2 regions of the Tindallia californiensis genome follow, and region 1 is predicted to be linked to the other one. Evidence: riboswitches for the same ligand, from Rfam matches in the RefSeq annotation. Region 1 holds a riboswitch; the other holds the start of a gene.

The links. A riboswitch is a leader RNA that binds a small molecule or an ion and turns the genes downstream of it on or off. The one in region 1 is predicted to bind cobalamin.
Region 2: another riboswitch for cobalamin. It lies ahead of cbiQ (cobalt ECF transporter T component CbiQ); the one in region 1 lies ahead of eutS (ethanolamine utilization microcompartment protein EutS).

The regions. Positions count from the first base shown of each region.
Region 1 is NZ_FNPV01000003.1:393,931-401,340, forward strand. Features, by position in the region: gene eutA (ethanolamine ammonia-lyase reactivating factor EutA) at 1-456, opposite strand, end outside; gene BLV55_RS05845 (sensor histidine kinase) at 566-1,984, opposite strand; gene BLV55_RS05850 (ANTAR domain-containing response regulator) at 1,987-2,562, opposite strand; gene BLV55_RS05855 (EutP/PduV family microcompartment system protein) at 2,593-3,015, opposite strand; gene eutS (ethanolamine utilization microcompartment protein EutS) at 3,012-3,359, opposite strand; cobalamin riboswitch at 3,725-3,911, opposite strand; gene BLV55_RS05865 (sigma 54-interacting transcriptional regulator) at 4,023-6,269, opposite strand; gene BLV55_RS05870 (ECF transporter S component) at 6,463-6,975, opposite strand; gene BLV55_RS05875 (NADH-dependent [FeFe] hydrogenase, group A6) at 7,041-7,410, opposite strand, start outside.
Region 2 is NZ_FNPV01000006.1:28,769-36,178, reverse strand. Features, by position in the region: gene BLV55_RS09280 (bifunctional diguanylate cyclase/phosphodiesterase) at 1-2,455, opposite strand, end outside; gene BLV55_RS09275 (helix-turn-helix transcriptional regulator) at 2,877-3,929, shown strand; gene BLV55_RS09270 (PDC sensor domain-containing protein) at 3,964-4,503, opposite strand; cobalamin riboswitch at 4,790-4,963, shown strand; gene cbiQ (cobalt ECF transporter T component CbiQ) at 5,207-5,959, shown strand; gene BLV55_RS09260 (energy-coupling factor ABC transporter ATP-binding protein) at 5,956-6,774, shown strand; gene BLV55_RS09255 (hypothetical protein) at 6,820-7,410, shown strand, end outside.

The sequences.
Region 1 (7,410 bases):
AATATCAAGATTCATTACCGTTGCATTGTGTTCTTTTGAGTAATCACAGGCTCCAGAACCCTTTCCGGCCAACACGCCTTCCAAATCTGGCCCGGCTGTGGCTACTACAAAATCTCCGGCAAAGCCACTGAGCATGGTAAGTACCTGCTCCGCATTTTCTTTTCTTGCTGTCTCTCCGGTGATGATAATGGCTCCTGTATCTACTTCCTCCGGTTTCATTTTTCCTTGTTGATATTCCTTAGCAACGATGTCTTTCAATGCAGCTGCATCAATCACCTCAGCACTGATTAGTGGAGTAAAATATATTTCACTACGATAGATCACTTCCTTATGGGTAATTTGAACGGTAGGAACGGTCCAGGCAGCCGCTGTATTTTCTACGGTTATCCTGGAAAAAACCAATTGAGTCGTGCTGGTACCGACATCGATCCCAACACTTTTTAGCTGTTGTGCCACCGCAAAATCTCCTTTGCAAAAAAATAACGTTAAAAAACTCTCTTGCTGTTCAAGAGTTTTTTAACGTCTTTGTTAAAATACATTCAGTATACATCATTGTATGCTGTTGTTATTCACTTGTCATCTTAAAGTCAAACATTGCCTTTGTTCCCCCTTCTGTGGAAACAAGGGTAAATCGGCCTTTTAGCTTTTCTTCCACCATGCTTTTAACAATACTTAGACCTAAGCTGCCGGAAGTACTGGTTTCGGCATCAAATCCAAAGCCATCATCTCTTACCACCACGCTGGAATACATAATACCCTTTTCAATATTGATCTCTATAAGGCCTTTTTCACGTTCCCGAAAAGCATATTTCATGCTATTCTGAACCAGTTCATTGACAATCAGCGCTACCGTTGTTGCTAAGTCAGAACTTACTTGAAACCGACTGCCTGTAATCTTCAAGGATATCTCACAGTCCTCTTCCAGAGATCCAAAGGTATTAGATACGGCCCGTTCGATGATGGTACGAAGATCTACTTCGTCTACCCCGCTCTGAGCCAGAATTTCATGGGTAGCTGAAATGCTTATCACCCTGCTGATGCTGTCTTCCAAGGCTTGTTTTGCCTTTTGCGAGTCTGTTCGTCTGGACTGAAGCCTTAACAGACTGGCGATGGTCTGTAGATTATTTTTCACACGATGATGAATTTCTTTCATTGCCACAGACTTGGTAATCAATTTTCTTTCAATGTTTTTCTCTTCTGTGATGTCTTTCACAATCATTAATAAGCCACTGAAGTGATCCTTCTCATCTGATAAGGGAGCATATTTCACTTCCATCATCATATCTCCCCGCTTAATTTCCGAGGTTTTCAGATGGATTGTCTCCGCCAACTCCTTAAACCGACTTCCATCCAGAGCCAGATTATCAAAAGGAATACCTACCAGTTCTTCCTGATACCCTAAATAGCGGTACATCCGTGTTGCCACCGGGTTCATTTTCTGTGAAATGCCTTTGCCATTAAAGACAACAATTCCATCGTTCAGATAAGGCTGTAGTAAAATATCTTCCTGTAAGGTGTCCACCAAGGTCTCCGTTAGCTGTTCCGTGGTTTCCGTCAACATTTTCATCTGAGCATTTTCTTTTTCAGCCTGAGAAATGTCATTTTCCATAATTAAGCAGCCAATGGTCTCCTTTGCTTCATTAAAGATAGGTACCACATGTTGTCTTACCCGTTGTTCTTCTTGTGTGATCGCTCTTAAATCTCTGGTGGGCATGCCTATTTCCAATGTTCGGATCGCTGCCGGTTCATGATGTCGGTATGCCAGTTCACCTACTACCGACCTCTGGTAGTTGGATTTTCCCTGACTTGGTTTCGCTTCCGCCACCACCACTGCCACCCCGGCTTCCCTGGTCATTACATCGATAAAGATGTCTCCACCAGACAAGTCGGCCATCAGTTGCAATTGTTCCGCTACTTTTTCCAGTTGTATGATATCGTTTTCATTTAAACAGGTATGGGTTTCACATAATTGTCTTAGTTTCATATTCATCCTTCTATGCTCATTAAAATAGTACTTGCTATTTCTTGCATGCTGCAACGTTTGTCCATGCTCATTTTTCGAATATAATTATAGGCGGCTTCTTCTGACATCTCATTTTGTGACATTAAGGCACTTTTTGCCCGATCCACCAATACTCTTGCTTCCAAACGTCTGGCCGTCTTTTCATGAGCTTTCTTAATGTCTTCAATTTCTCTTCCTCTATGCATCGCAATTTCTGCCGCCGGCAAGAGCGATTCTTTTGTCACTGGCTTTACAACATAGGACAAGACTCCCGCCTGCTTTGCCTTTTCTATGAAGGATTCGCTGCTGTAAGCAGTCAATAACAATACAGCTCCTGCTAAATTTTCCTGCGTTATTTTTTTTGCCGCAGTAATCCCATCCAGAAGAGGCATTTTCACATCCAGAATTGCCAGATCCGGTCTTTGCTTTTTACATATTTCCACAGCATCAAATCCATCCGAAGCTTTGCCTACCACATCGTAGCCTGCTTCTTGCAGCATTTCTGCTACATCCATTCTTGTAATCGGTTCATCGTCAGCAATGACTATCCTCTTACTCATATTAACCTCCGATTTGTTGGGTGATTGTTTTTAAAGGATCTCGGCAACCTGCCCTATCCCTGCACCGGAATAGGCACTTACCTGATAAACAGTGGTTACTCCTGCTTTTCTCAGCCAACCTTCAGAGCGAACTACATCTGCTTCCGAATGATCCGTCTTGGTGATAATTCCCACTACTGATTGATTAAACATGCTGGCAAACTGTGGCGGAAAGTAGTTGTCTCTGGAGGTACTATCATGCACAAAAGCGACTATTTTCGCATCAAAAGATAAGGTAACAATGGCATGATAATATCGTGGATTTTCCAGGTATTCACCTGGAGTGTCGATAATTTTCGGGTGATATTCTACGGCTTGGGTTTTTCGATACACCATTTCGTCATTGGAAAGTCGTTGAATTAAAGTGGTTTTACCTGATCCCTGAGTTCCAACCAGTATCATTGATTTTTTCATGAGCGAGTCATGACGGTGGTTGTGAAGTGAAGTACTTGCCCCAACATGTGAAGTACCTCCTGAATCGCTTCTTCCACGCTTCCTACATCGCCCACTAACACTAGAGATCCGCTAAATCGATCTAAAAACCCTATGCGTACATCAGACGCTTTGGTAGCTACATCACCAGCAATGATCGCCCCCTCGCTCGGTGTAATGGTCAGAATTCCCACGGCACCTGTCTCACTTTCCACTAAACCCAGTTTCTGACATACATCTTCTCTTGGATTTGCAATTAAATGAGCTAATGTCACTTGTTTGCCAGGCACATATTCCTGTACCATTCTTTGCTTTTCATCCTGCATAACGACGCCCCCTACACTAAAAAAGCTCGCAGTCCTCCCTTTGTAACGAAAAAAGGAAACTACAAGCTTCATCGCTTATTATGTTCGTACGCCGTTGTACTGTTTTTGATTATAGCACGACAAAAAGCATTATTCAACCAATTTTTTTGATTTCTCGAAAAAATTGATCAGATAACGCACCCATCCGCTGTTTAGTCACATTGATACATAACTTCTTTCCTTACTCTTGAGCCTAATATATTGAACATAAAAAATCTCTCCAGTCCCACTGAAGAGATTTAAGTAATTAATTTCACCATCACAAACAAGACAAAACGGCTTGTTTGTTTCACATATCACTTATCCCCTTCCTATCTCCCGTAGGAACTTCGGAGTCTTACATGGCAGGTCTCCTGGCTCTGCTTCTCCGTCTTCTGTATCCTTCCCATTGCCTGTGACAACAGTGGTAATTACAGAGACTCAGCATTACAGTGGCGGGACCGCGGAGGAATTACACCTCTCTTCCCTTTTCAACCATTTGAAAAAATGGTCACCATACAAGTATTATTTAGTTGTTCCCATCTTATCATGAAGCGGACCCACCGTCAAGCCAGCCTTTTGCCAGTTTCTTTGTTTTCGAAAGATGTGCCCGAGGCGACAGATCCCAGGACGGTCTTAGGCTGATTAATCGATTCCATATTTCCTAAGTTTTTCATAGAAATTAGATCGTGATACCCTCAATAGATTGGCTGCTTTTGTTCGATTATTATTAGTGCTCTTCAAAGCATTGAGAATGGTTTCCTTTTCTACTTTTTCCAACAAATTTTCCAGAGGCTGCACTTCATTGGCCAAAGGATTAATATTTTCATTTTTCCATAAGTGCAGCGGCACATGTTTCTCTCTGATCTGACTCCCCTCCACCATATTGAGCAGCCTTTCCAATAAATTTTCCAGTTCCCGAACGTTGCCAGGCCATTTATATTCGCATAAAACTTTCATCGCTTCTTTGCTAACGGTTTTAAGCGGTAATTGGTACTTTTTCGTCAGCTTATCCATCAGATACTCTACTAACAAAGGAATATCCTCCGGTCTTTCTCTTAAAGAAGGCACCGTAAAAGTCAGGACATTGATGCGATGGTATAGATCCTCCCGAAAATTTCCTTTCTTGATTTCTTCCTGCAAATCTTTGTTCGTTGCCGTAATAATTTTGACATCCAAAGGAATGGTCTGCTGCCCACCTACCCGTTGTACTTCTTTATCCTGAATAACCTGCAATAGTTTGGCTTGCATGGCAGGACTCATATCAGCAATTTCGTCGAGAAAAATAGTTCCTCGGTCTGCCTGCTGAAATTTACCCGTGCTGCCACCTTTTCTGGCTCCTGTAAAGGCACCTTCCTCATAACCGAAGAGTTCCGCTTCAATCAACTCTTTTGGAATCGCACTGCAGTTAATATGAACAAAGGCTTCATTGCGTCGTTCCCCACAAAGGTGAATGTTATTGGCAATATAGGTTTTTCCCGTTCCACTTTCTCCTAACAGCAAGACATTGGAATTTGTTTTTGACGCATTGACAATAAAATTTTTAATGGCTCTGATCGCATCCGAATGCCCTATGATCCGATCGTCAATCTCCTTAACGCTTTCCATAAAGTTTTCCACTCTTTTTTTATAGTAATACACTTCGTTTTCCTTTTGGCCTAACAAATAAGGCAAACACATCTGCAGTTCTGCGATTCCCCGATAGACAGCAATCGCTTTTTCACGACAGGTTTCATAACCACAAGCTTCACAATTCAACTCATCTTCTTTGCTATACTTCTGGCTTTTTGCCAGTATGTCTCGTATTTCTTCTTCACTTGGGATTGTTCGTTGTTGCTGAAGGGTTTTGTAATACACCCTTCTGGAAATTTGAACTTTATTCTTTTTTACCGGTCTCTCCGGATCGCCGGCTCTTTTGGCGATGCTTTCATTCGCAAATTCGATGACTTTTCTTTTCCGGTATTGAAGAGAGCTGTTATCGTGAAAAAAGTCCGGCCCATCAATACATCCTTTGCAGTAAAGAATATCAATCAGCATTGGTTCCAACTTACCTTCCTCAATAGCCCGAAAAGTTTCCAGCACCTCTTTTTTGCCTTCTACCACCGTGATTTTATTATTCAGTATATCCGTGCTGATTTCAGCCGCCTTTAACAACCCTCCTGCCACAGGAAAAACCTGCCCACGACATTCTTCGTAAAAGTGATTAAAAGCAGCCGGCCTTACTTTTCCCGGATCTATCTCATTTTCATCAAACATCGCTTTCAATTCCGAAAACAAGAGGACATAGTCTACCGTATTTTGGGCGTATTCTTTATCAATTTCTGTTTTTTTCGCAACACAAGGCCCAAAAAAGACAATATCTGAACTTACTTTTTGTTGTTTCTTAATGTAATCGGCCACCGCAATCATCGGAGAAACAATAGGCGCTAAATGATGAATCAATGATGGATAATGGCGTTCCACCATATTGACAATAACCGGACAGGGCGAGGTGAGCATCGGTTTTGAGATGGGCTCCCGATAGAGTTTCGCATATTCCCTTGCTACCATTGACGCACCCTGTGCCACTTCATAAACTTGATCAAAGCCCAATTTTTTTAACGCTCCCACCAATCGATTCGGTTCTTCTTCAAAAGCAGCTACGATAGATGGTGCTAAAATGGCAATGGTAATATTTCTTCGGTTTCTCAAAGATTTTTCAACGGCACTCCTGTCTGATCGAATGACTTTATTTTTCTGAGAACAGACATTGACACAAAATCCACACTGAACACATTCTTCTTTCATTAACTCCGCCTGATCCCCCTCAAAACGTATGGCATTCACAGGACATCCCCGGACACAGGAATAGCATTTTTTGCAAGTTGTTTTTACGTCAGAAACAATCGGCATTAAAACACCTCCGGTACAGCGTATCTTCCAGAAAAACTTATTCATTATATTTTACCACAATTCTTGCAATTCTATCAGAAGCAACGACGCTTTACAAACGACGCTTTACATCTGTTATCATTGATACCTGGTTATTTCCTTACCTGCAAGAAAAGCCCGCTACCCATGGGTAGCAGGCGCTCAGTTGCTTTTTTCAGCTTTTGATATTTTGAGGCAGGTATCGATAAACCACTAATGCCATACCTCCACCAATCATTGCTGTATAAAACTGAGGCATGGAAAAAGCGGCAATCAAAGGCGTTGGAATACCAGAAAAAAAGGTAAAGGCCATTAATCGAATCAATACAGCCATCATAAAAAACTTTCCAACACTGGCAGACAGCACGGCCAGCCACTGATGTTGGGGGTAAAGCCCCTGAAAAAGCAACACCAGCGTTATATTTCCACACATCACCACCGGCAATAAAGGAAATAAGGGCATAATCCCTAGCAGGTAAGCGGCTAAAGGTGTGATGCATCCAATCGTGATGGCTGCTCCAGGACTTACCAGTAATACCGAAAGCATTAGTGTCATATTAACCAAAGGGCCTACCACCGGTTGAGCAAAGGACGCAAGTCCAATTTGAAACATAAGGGTTAAAGCAAGTAATACAGCTGTTTTAGCTAGCGAAGCTGTTTCCGTTCTTCGTTCTGTTATCGTCGACATTGTCCCACTCCTTCTTTTCCTTTTTCAGAAAACAGGCCCCAAAATCAATTTCTTCCGATCTACCTTCAATGTGTATGCAGCAATTCATGAGCTTTGTGCCCACCTGGTTCACCTAAATAGTTTTTATATATTTGCATTATCAGTGGGTTTTCATGAGACCGCCTAATCGCAGCATTTTTATCCATCTGATACATGCCTTCCATCCGATCTTTTATCATTGCCATAGAGTCTTTTAAGGGCGCTCCACCACCATTGATACAGCCACCCGGACATCCCATCACCTCTACAAAATGATAGGCTTTTTCGCCAGATTCAATTTTTTCTAACAGTTTTTTCGCAGCGGCCGTTCCATGAACAACAGCTACCTTTACTTCCATACCAGCTATTTCCAGGGACGCTTCTTTGGCATTTTCCAGACCCCGGACAGCTTCATAG
Region 2 (7,410 bases), on a different contig from region 1:
TTTCGGTGATTTCCAGTTCGATACCGGTCATGGAAACATCACTTTTTTCCAGAGCCTTATCCACCATTTGGATCAGATAAGGATAGGAAAATTGCAGAGCCGATAAATTAACGCTGATAGTACCAGGAAATTGTTTTTGACGAAGGCTATTGGAAAAGGCACAGGCTTTTTCTAATATCCATTCTCCCAGGGGCAGGATAATTTCTGTTTCTTCGGCCAGAGGAATAAAAACGTCTGGCGGCGTTTTGCCGACATCGCTTTTCCATCGAACCAAGGCTTCCAATCCTACCCACTGGTTGGTATGCATATCCACCAAAGGCTGATATTCCAAATAAAACTCCTGATTTTCCAAAGCGGTAGCCAGTTTATTTCTCATTTCAAACCGGCGGACAGAACGCTTGTTTAAGTTTTCGTTAAAGAACTGAACCCATTCGGAACCTACTTCCTTGGCATAATTGAGGGCGGAAGTTGCTCCGGCTACTAACCCACTGTAATGTCTGGCGTCGTCCGGATAGACAGCCACCCCGATGGCGACTTTTAATTGAACGGTTTCGCCATTGATAAGAAAACGCTCTTGAAGTCCGTCGCTGATTTCTTTTACCCGACGGAATAGTTTGTCCTTTTGATCCGCTTCATCAATAAATAAAGCAAATTCGTCTCCGCCTACCCGAGCAGCAACGTGGGTGTCGGTAATAGCTTTTTTTAAGTAATTAGCCACCTGAATTAATACCTGATTAGCGTAATGATGACCTCTGGCTTCGTTGATGTGTCGGAACTCACGGATGTTAACCAATAAATAGGCAAAAGACTGGTGTGGTTTCTTTTCTAAGTATTCAATAGCCTTGGTTTGGATATAGGAAGCGGTATAAAGCTCGGTTAATGGATCGATATTTTGCAGCCGGAAAATAGTTTGTGCCTGTTGCTGTTCTTGCGTAATATTAACTAAATAACCCAAATAATAAACCTGATCCATTAAGGTTAAAGAGCGAAGGCCCATATGGAATAAAGTTTGTTCATAGGTTTCTGGGATATCAAATACGACATGGGTTTGATAAGTATGAGAATCGCCTTTGGTGACTGTCGAAAGATGATGAATATCCGTATGAAAATAGGTGGCAAGCACTTCTTGATTTTCCAGTGTGTCAGCAGAAGATTGAAGGGCTTCATAAAAAGCTTCGTTTCCGTAAAGCAACCTTCCTTCTCGGGTTAAAATGAAAGTAGCCTCCTGAGTACCGGCTAGAAGCTTTAGAATTAGTTCTAAACGATCCTGAATTTCCTTCCGCTGTCTGGTTTCATCGATCAGCTCCTCATTTTGTGCCTGTAACTCTTCTGTATACTGGCTGATGGTATGGCTCATCTCGTGAAGGCCGCGCACTAAGTCACCCAGTTCATCTTCCCGTTGATAATACGTGGCAGGAAATACCATCATTTGCTTTTCGTGCTCGTACTGGTTTATTTCTTTTGTGATTGAAGTAATAGGGGCTGAAAGCTTTCTACTGATCCATAAAGCTACCAGTGCAGCGAAGAGCATCATTCCGCTCATCAACTGATAATACCGGACTTTTAACTGTTCAAGGGGAGCCATGACTTCGTCCTTTGGCATGATAACAGTAATCTGCCAAGGTAAATTCTGAAGAGAAGTGGTGGAAAAATACCAGATGTCACCATTTTTATCAAACTGGCGGGCTTCCTGATCAGCGCTTTCTCCGGAAAGGAAACCCGGCGGATAAAAATCTGGTAAATGGTACTGGCCGGGCATGGATAAAACCGGTAGCTCAGGATGATAAATGACTTCCTGCTGGTTGGTGGAAATAAGGGCATATCCTTCCTCGCCTATCTGAAAAGCATCCATGACCTCATAAAGGCTTTTCATTTCTACATTTAAGGCGACGGCACCGATTTCTCGACCATCCGTTCGAAGTGTTCGGGAAACCGAAACGATCATTTCGCCGGTAACAAAATCTAAATAAGGAGAAGTGATGATGGTTCCGGAGGATTCAATGCTTTCCTGATACCAATTTCGGTTTTCTAAATCAAAGGTTGGATGGATATAGTAATGATAGCGATCCGTGATTAAATCGTTGGCTTCCGCAAGGGCTACGGTAACCAAAGAAATATGAGGACGCTGGCGCCGGATTGCCTGAAGCTGCTGAACAACCTGTTGATAAAGAGGGTGGAGGTGCTTGGTATAGGGGTCATCAATTTCCTGCAAGATGGTGAGAAAATCTTGATTGGTCGTCATGGCATCCACCAATGTGATATATTCCTTTAACCAGGCATCCAAATCTTTTTGCAGATGATTGGCTTCTGTAATAAGACGCTGATGATTGCTTTCACGCAACTCATCGGCGGCCTGCTGTTTTAGAATAGTACCTGCCAGGAGTAAAAAACCAAGCAATAAAACCATTGTCAAGGCTGCCATTTTTCTGGAAATACGCTTATGAAACCATTTCATAGGAACACCGCCTTTAGGTTGCTGTTTCAAAGCCACTGAAGCATGCTTTTGGGGGAATGTCCTCTCAAAAGGAATGAAAGAAGAACTTTATTTAGGCTAAAGATATTTTGGAATCCATATTTTGAAATCCGTATATTAGTAATCATACCCATCCTGAAAAGAATACAACGATTTTTGACAGAAATGAAAAAGTATTCAAAAAATTAGAGAGGTTATCTTTCTTTTTGCATGGCGGCGCTTCCTTTGATTCGAAAGACAGAAAAGGTGAGTTTCGTTGTCATCATAGGGTATAAGGTTTATAATGGAAAGATAGAAAATATTTGGAAATCTTGCAATGAATCTTGTGACAGATGATGGATTTTGTGACAGATGATGAATTTGCAGGAAATGATTATATCAGATGCGACAGGAAAGGACTACGATGGTTATTCGATGCGGTATCATAGGGAATATTTGGACAGACTGGCTGGATGAGTGGTCTTCTCATCATAAAAACCTGGGAGTATCGATTGATGTGATTCCCTGGACAAGGCAAGAGCAAGATGATTTCCTGGTAAAGCATCTTGCGAGTCGCTATGATTTGCTTTTGATAGAAGAAGAAATTTACTTTTCCTTGGAGCGACCGTGTCGATTATCAATGGTGCAGGAAAGCATCACCATTATTTCTGGAAATAGCAAAGATTATCGACGAGTAAGAAGGGTTTTTTTAGAAGGTTGTTTTGATTATATGGAAGCTATGATCCCTGCTACTGAAATCCAAGAGTTGTTTGTGCGATTATCCGGTTATTTCCTTCAAAATGAAAGAGATCTCATTCAGATGTCAAAAAAAATTGCAGAGGAAATTGCGGCTCCCTATCCGAAATCAGAGCCTTTGTTTTTTCGTTACTGGACGTTGATGAACCAGCGAAAAGAAGGGGCGGAGGATCAGTTTCCGAACTATGCGAAAGCCATAGAAAGGATCATACAGTTTTTGCCACTACATTCTATTCGTGAAAAAGTGGTTGATTTTGCCCAGGGTGCCGCTGAGTGGATTGAAGAAGCTGAGTATCCGCAGGAACAGTTTATTGCCACCTTGCTTTTTATTCAGCAGGCCTACCGGGACATCTTTTTGCCTCATGCTCAACATCCGCTGGTACGACGGGCGATTTCGATCTATCTGGATAAAGAATTCGATCTGGAAACCGTTCAGGATATTGCCGATCAGCTTTTTGTTAACCGAAGTCACTTAAGTAAAACTTTTATCACGGAAAGCGGGGTCAGTCTGACCCGATACATGATGCGTACTAAAATATATGGTGCCCGTTATCTGCTCCTGGATTCAAAGCGAAGTGTTTATGACGTGATGGACTACTTGAATTATACAGATTATGGGCATTTTCGAAAAACCTTTAAGAAATATACAGGCATGACGCCTAGTGAATATGTAACCGTTTATAGAGAACGGTTTTCCATTGAAGGAATAAAAAAAATCTGACGGCCCTTTTACGAAGGTTCGTCAGATTTTTAGATTACTTTGCTACTCTGGAAGCAAACAACACGCCTGCCAGGTTTTCGTTAAGATATACCGGCGTTGCATAAACTACAATCGATTCTCCTGTTTCTTTGCTTACTAATACATCAGAAACATTTGGTTCGCCTGCTAAAGCGTTTTGGAAATACTTCCGATCCGCAACATCAAATTCTTTTCCTTGCTGATCTAAAGCCACTGCATTACCCTGCAGGTCGGCAAAGCGAAAACCAATATAGCCGGCTTTTTCGGCTTCTGCTTCAAAAAAAGCCATCTTATCTTCATAAGTAACATAATCGTCTAAAATAATAGGATGAACAGAGACAGCTTCCAGATAAATAAGTTCGGCCGCATCGAAGGAAGATACCGGGTGGCGCTGCGTTTCGTTGGGAACCGCATGTTGCCCATGAGCTTGGCTGGTTAGATTAAGATTAACAGTTTCACCGATGGAAGCACCCAAGCTGGTCGACGTCATTAAGACAGTCAGTACTAAGATGGCAGCAGTAGATAATAATGTGGTTTTAAGGTTGGTTGATTTCATTATAAACACTCCTTTTCGAATTGCGTTAAGACCAATTAGTAGGGGATTCGTCGGATTCACCTCATTTCGGATTTATGGTTATTTCCGGGATTTTGTTAAGATACGTTGTTATTGGTTTAACATCACCTATGATTTTACAGGATTAAAAAAGTTTTTCCATGGGTTTTTGTTGCTGCTCATAGAGGGTTTTGTTGGGTCCTTAGGCATAGTTCAAGGAGTGATTACTTGACAAACAGAAGGTTTAGTGTGATAATTTAGCTGAATCAAGAAATGAAAAAACAATGAAACTTAATAAAACCGTTCAGGTGCCCGTAAGGGAGAATAGGGAAACCGGTGAAAGTCCGGTGCGATCCCGTCACTGTAAGCAGGAGCTGTCCCCGATAGATCACTGGCAAAAGCCGGGAAGATGGGGAGAGTGTGGAGTGCAAGCCAGGAGACCTGCCTGAATGTTTGTGCGTTACCCTTCGAGTGAAAGGGCTGGTCGCTACTCATGCACTTGCTTTGTCTTCAGTCATCGTTAAGTGTTTTTTGTGTGAGAAATTCCGGTCTTCAAAAGCGAAGACCGGAATTGTTTTTTTGTTAGTGAGCACTTATTATTTTTATTTTGAATGGAATGATTTATTATCAACTTGAAATTCTCAATGACAGCAGACGCCAAACGTCTTTGTTGATAGGTTTTGTTGATAGGTAAAGGGGTTTATCAATGAGCGATCATCACTCTATGTCTCAGTGTATTGAAAAAGAAAGCGGTGGATGGAAAGCATCTACTTGGAATCCACGAACGAAATTGATTTCAGGCCTTATCTATGTTTTTGGGGTTATCAGTTTGGCGGAAGTGAAATTTCTAGGGGTAGCTTTTATCTTTGCCATCCTTTATGCAGGATGGGGTGGTTTATCTTTGGGGCAACTCATGAAGAAGCTGGCCGTATTGATTCCTTTTCTTGGATTGATGAGCCTGCCACTGATTTTTGGAGCAGGGATTCCGCCGACTCCGGATCGGATAGAGTTTGCCGCATTGATTGTACTGAAAGCCCTGACAGCAATGACCTTCACCTTATTTGTTTTTATCAATCAACCAGTGGAAGAAATGCTGGAAGCGTTGGAACACTTAAAAATGCCCAGAATTATTACAACAACCATTTATCTTGCTTACCGATATGGGTTTCTTTTTATTCAGGATATGCAAACTACATTAAAAGCACTGAAATCCAGGCTCTTTCAGGCACAGCTTAGCCGATATTCCTTAAGGATTTACGGCGAACTGTTTGGCGGACTGTTTATCAAATCCATTAATCGATCCGAAACAGTTTACCGAGCGATGAGTTCCCGAGGATTTCAAGGAGAAATGCCGATTGGAAAACCGAGAAAAATCACAGGGAAAGATTGGATTCGATCAGGAATTCCCGTTATGTTTATCATAACGCTTATTATGTTGGAACAGGGGGTGCTAGGATGATTGCTATCGAAACCGTTGGATTAAGTTATGTCTATCCAGATACAACACCAGCCTTTGAAAAGGTTAACCTCCAAATCAAAGCAGGTAAAAAAACCGCCATTCTGGGAATTAATGGTAGTGGAAAAACAACCTTGATATATCACTTTAACGGTATTATTCCTGCTCAGCAGGGAGAAGTGAAAATTCATGGTTTGCCGGTAGAGAAGGCTCATTTACAGGAAATACGAAAGAAGATAGGCCTTCTTTTTGATAATCCGGACGATCAGCTCTTTTCAACGACTATCTTTAACGACATTGCTTTTGGGCCAAGAAATTTAAAACTAAACCCAGCCGAGGTTCAGCAGCGGGTAGAAAAAGCTTTGGAAAGAGTAGGGATTTCCTGTTTGGCAGAGCGACCTCCCTACAGCTTGAGTTTAGGACAAAAAAAGCGGGCAGCCATTGCTGGGTTGCTGGCGATGGAACCACCTATTTTTGCCTTTGACGAACCTTTTTCCGGACTAGATCCGGAAGCAGCCTCTCATTTTCGAGAATTATTGGACCGGTTGGTGGGAGAAGGAGCTACCTTGGTATACAGCACTCATGATGTGGACATGGCTTACGAATGGGCAGATGAAATAATATTGATGAAAAAAGGAAAAGTGCTGGCCTGTGGTGAGTACGATTTACTTCGTGACGAAAGTATTTTACAGGCGGCTTCGTTACCAATCCCTGCCTTGGCAAAGCTTTTTCGGGATACGCACCATAAACCCCGCTCTGTGGAAGAAGCACATACACTGATCAATCATATTTTTGATTGCAAGCCATTTAATGGCTGACAATAAATCATAAAAACAGTACAGAGAAAAGAGGAGGATTATATCATGAAGTTAAGTAAGAAAAAAGGATTGGCAGGAATTGTTTTACTCGCAGCACTGCTCATACTATCTGGGTGCTCAGGAGATGCAGCACCAGAAGCTGAAGCTGGTGAAGGACAGGAGCAGGTAAGAGACATTAGTTTGTATGAAGTGATTCATCGCAGTGAAGATGAAGTAGTAGCTTATTATCATGATGCCCATTGGCATGGTTTTATCCCAGAGGTGGAAGCAGGCAGTCATATGTCCCTAGGTGCACATTTAGAAGAAAATGGAGAAGCCGTTGAACTGGATGGTGACCATAACGCAATAGCTGTTGCCTTAGCAGAAGGTGCCGAAGATGGAATCGTCAGCTTTGATATGCATGGCGATCATGTCCATATAAAAGGCGAGCAGGAAGGGATCACTCAGGTGGTATTTCAATTTCTTCATGATGGAGAAGTCGAGTTTGAAACATCTTTAATTGAAGTACAGGTACTTGCAGGAGAAGGAGAAGCGGCAGAAGAAACAGAAACAGAAGCGTCTGAAGAAGTTACGGAGATCAGCTTATTTGAAATTATAAACCGTAGCGAAGATGAAGTAATTGCTTATTATCATGAT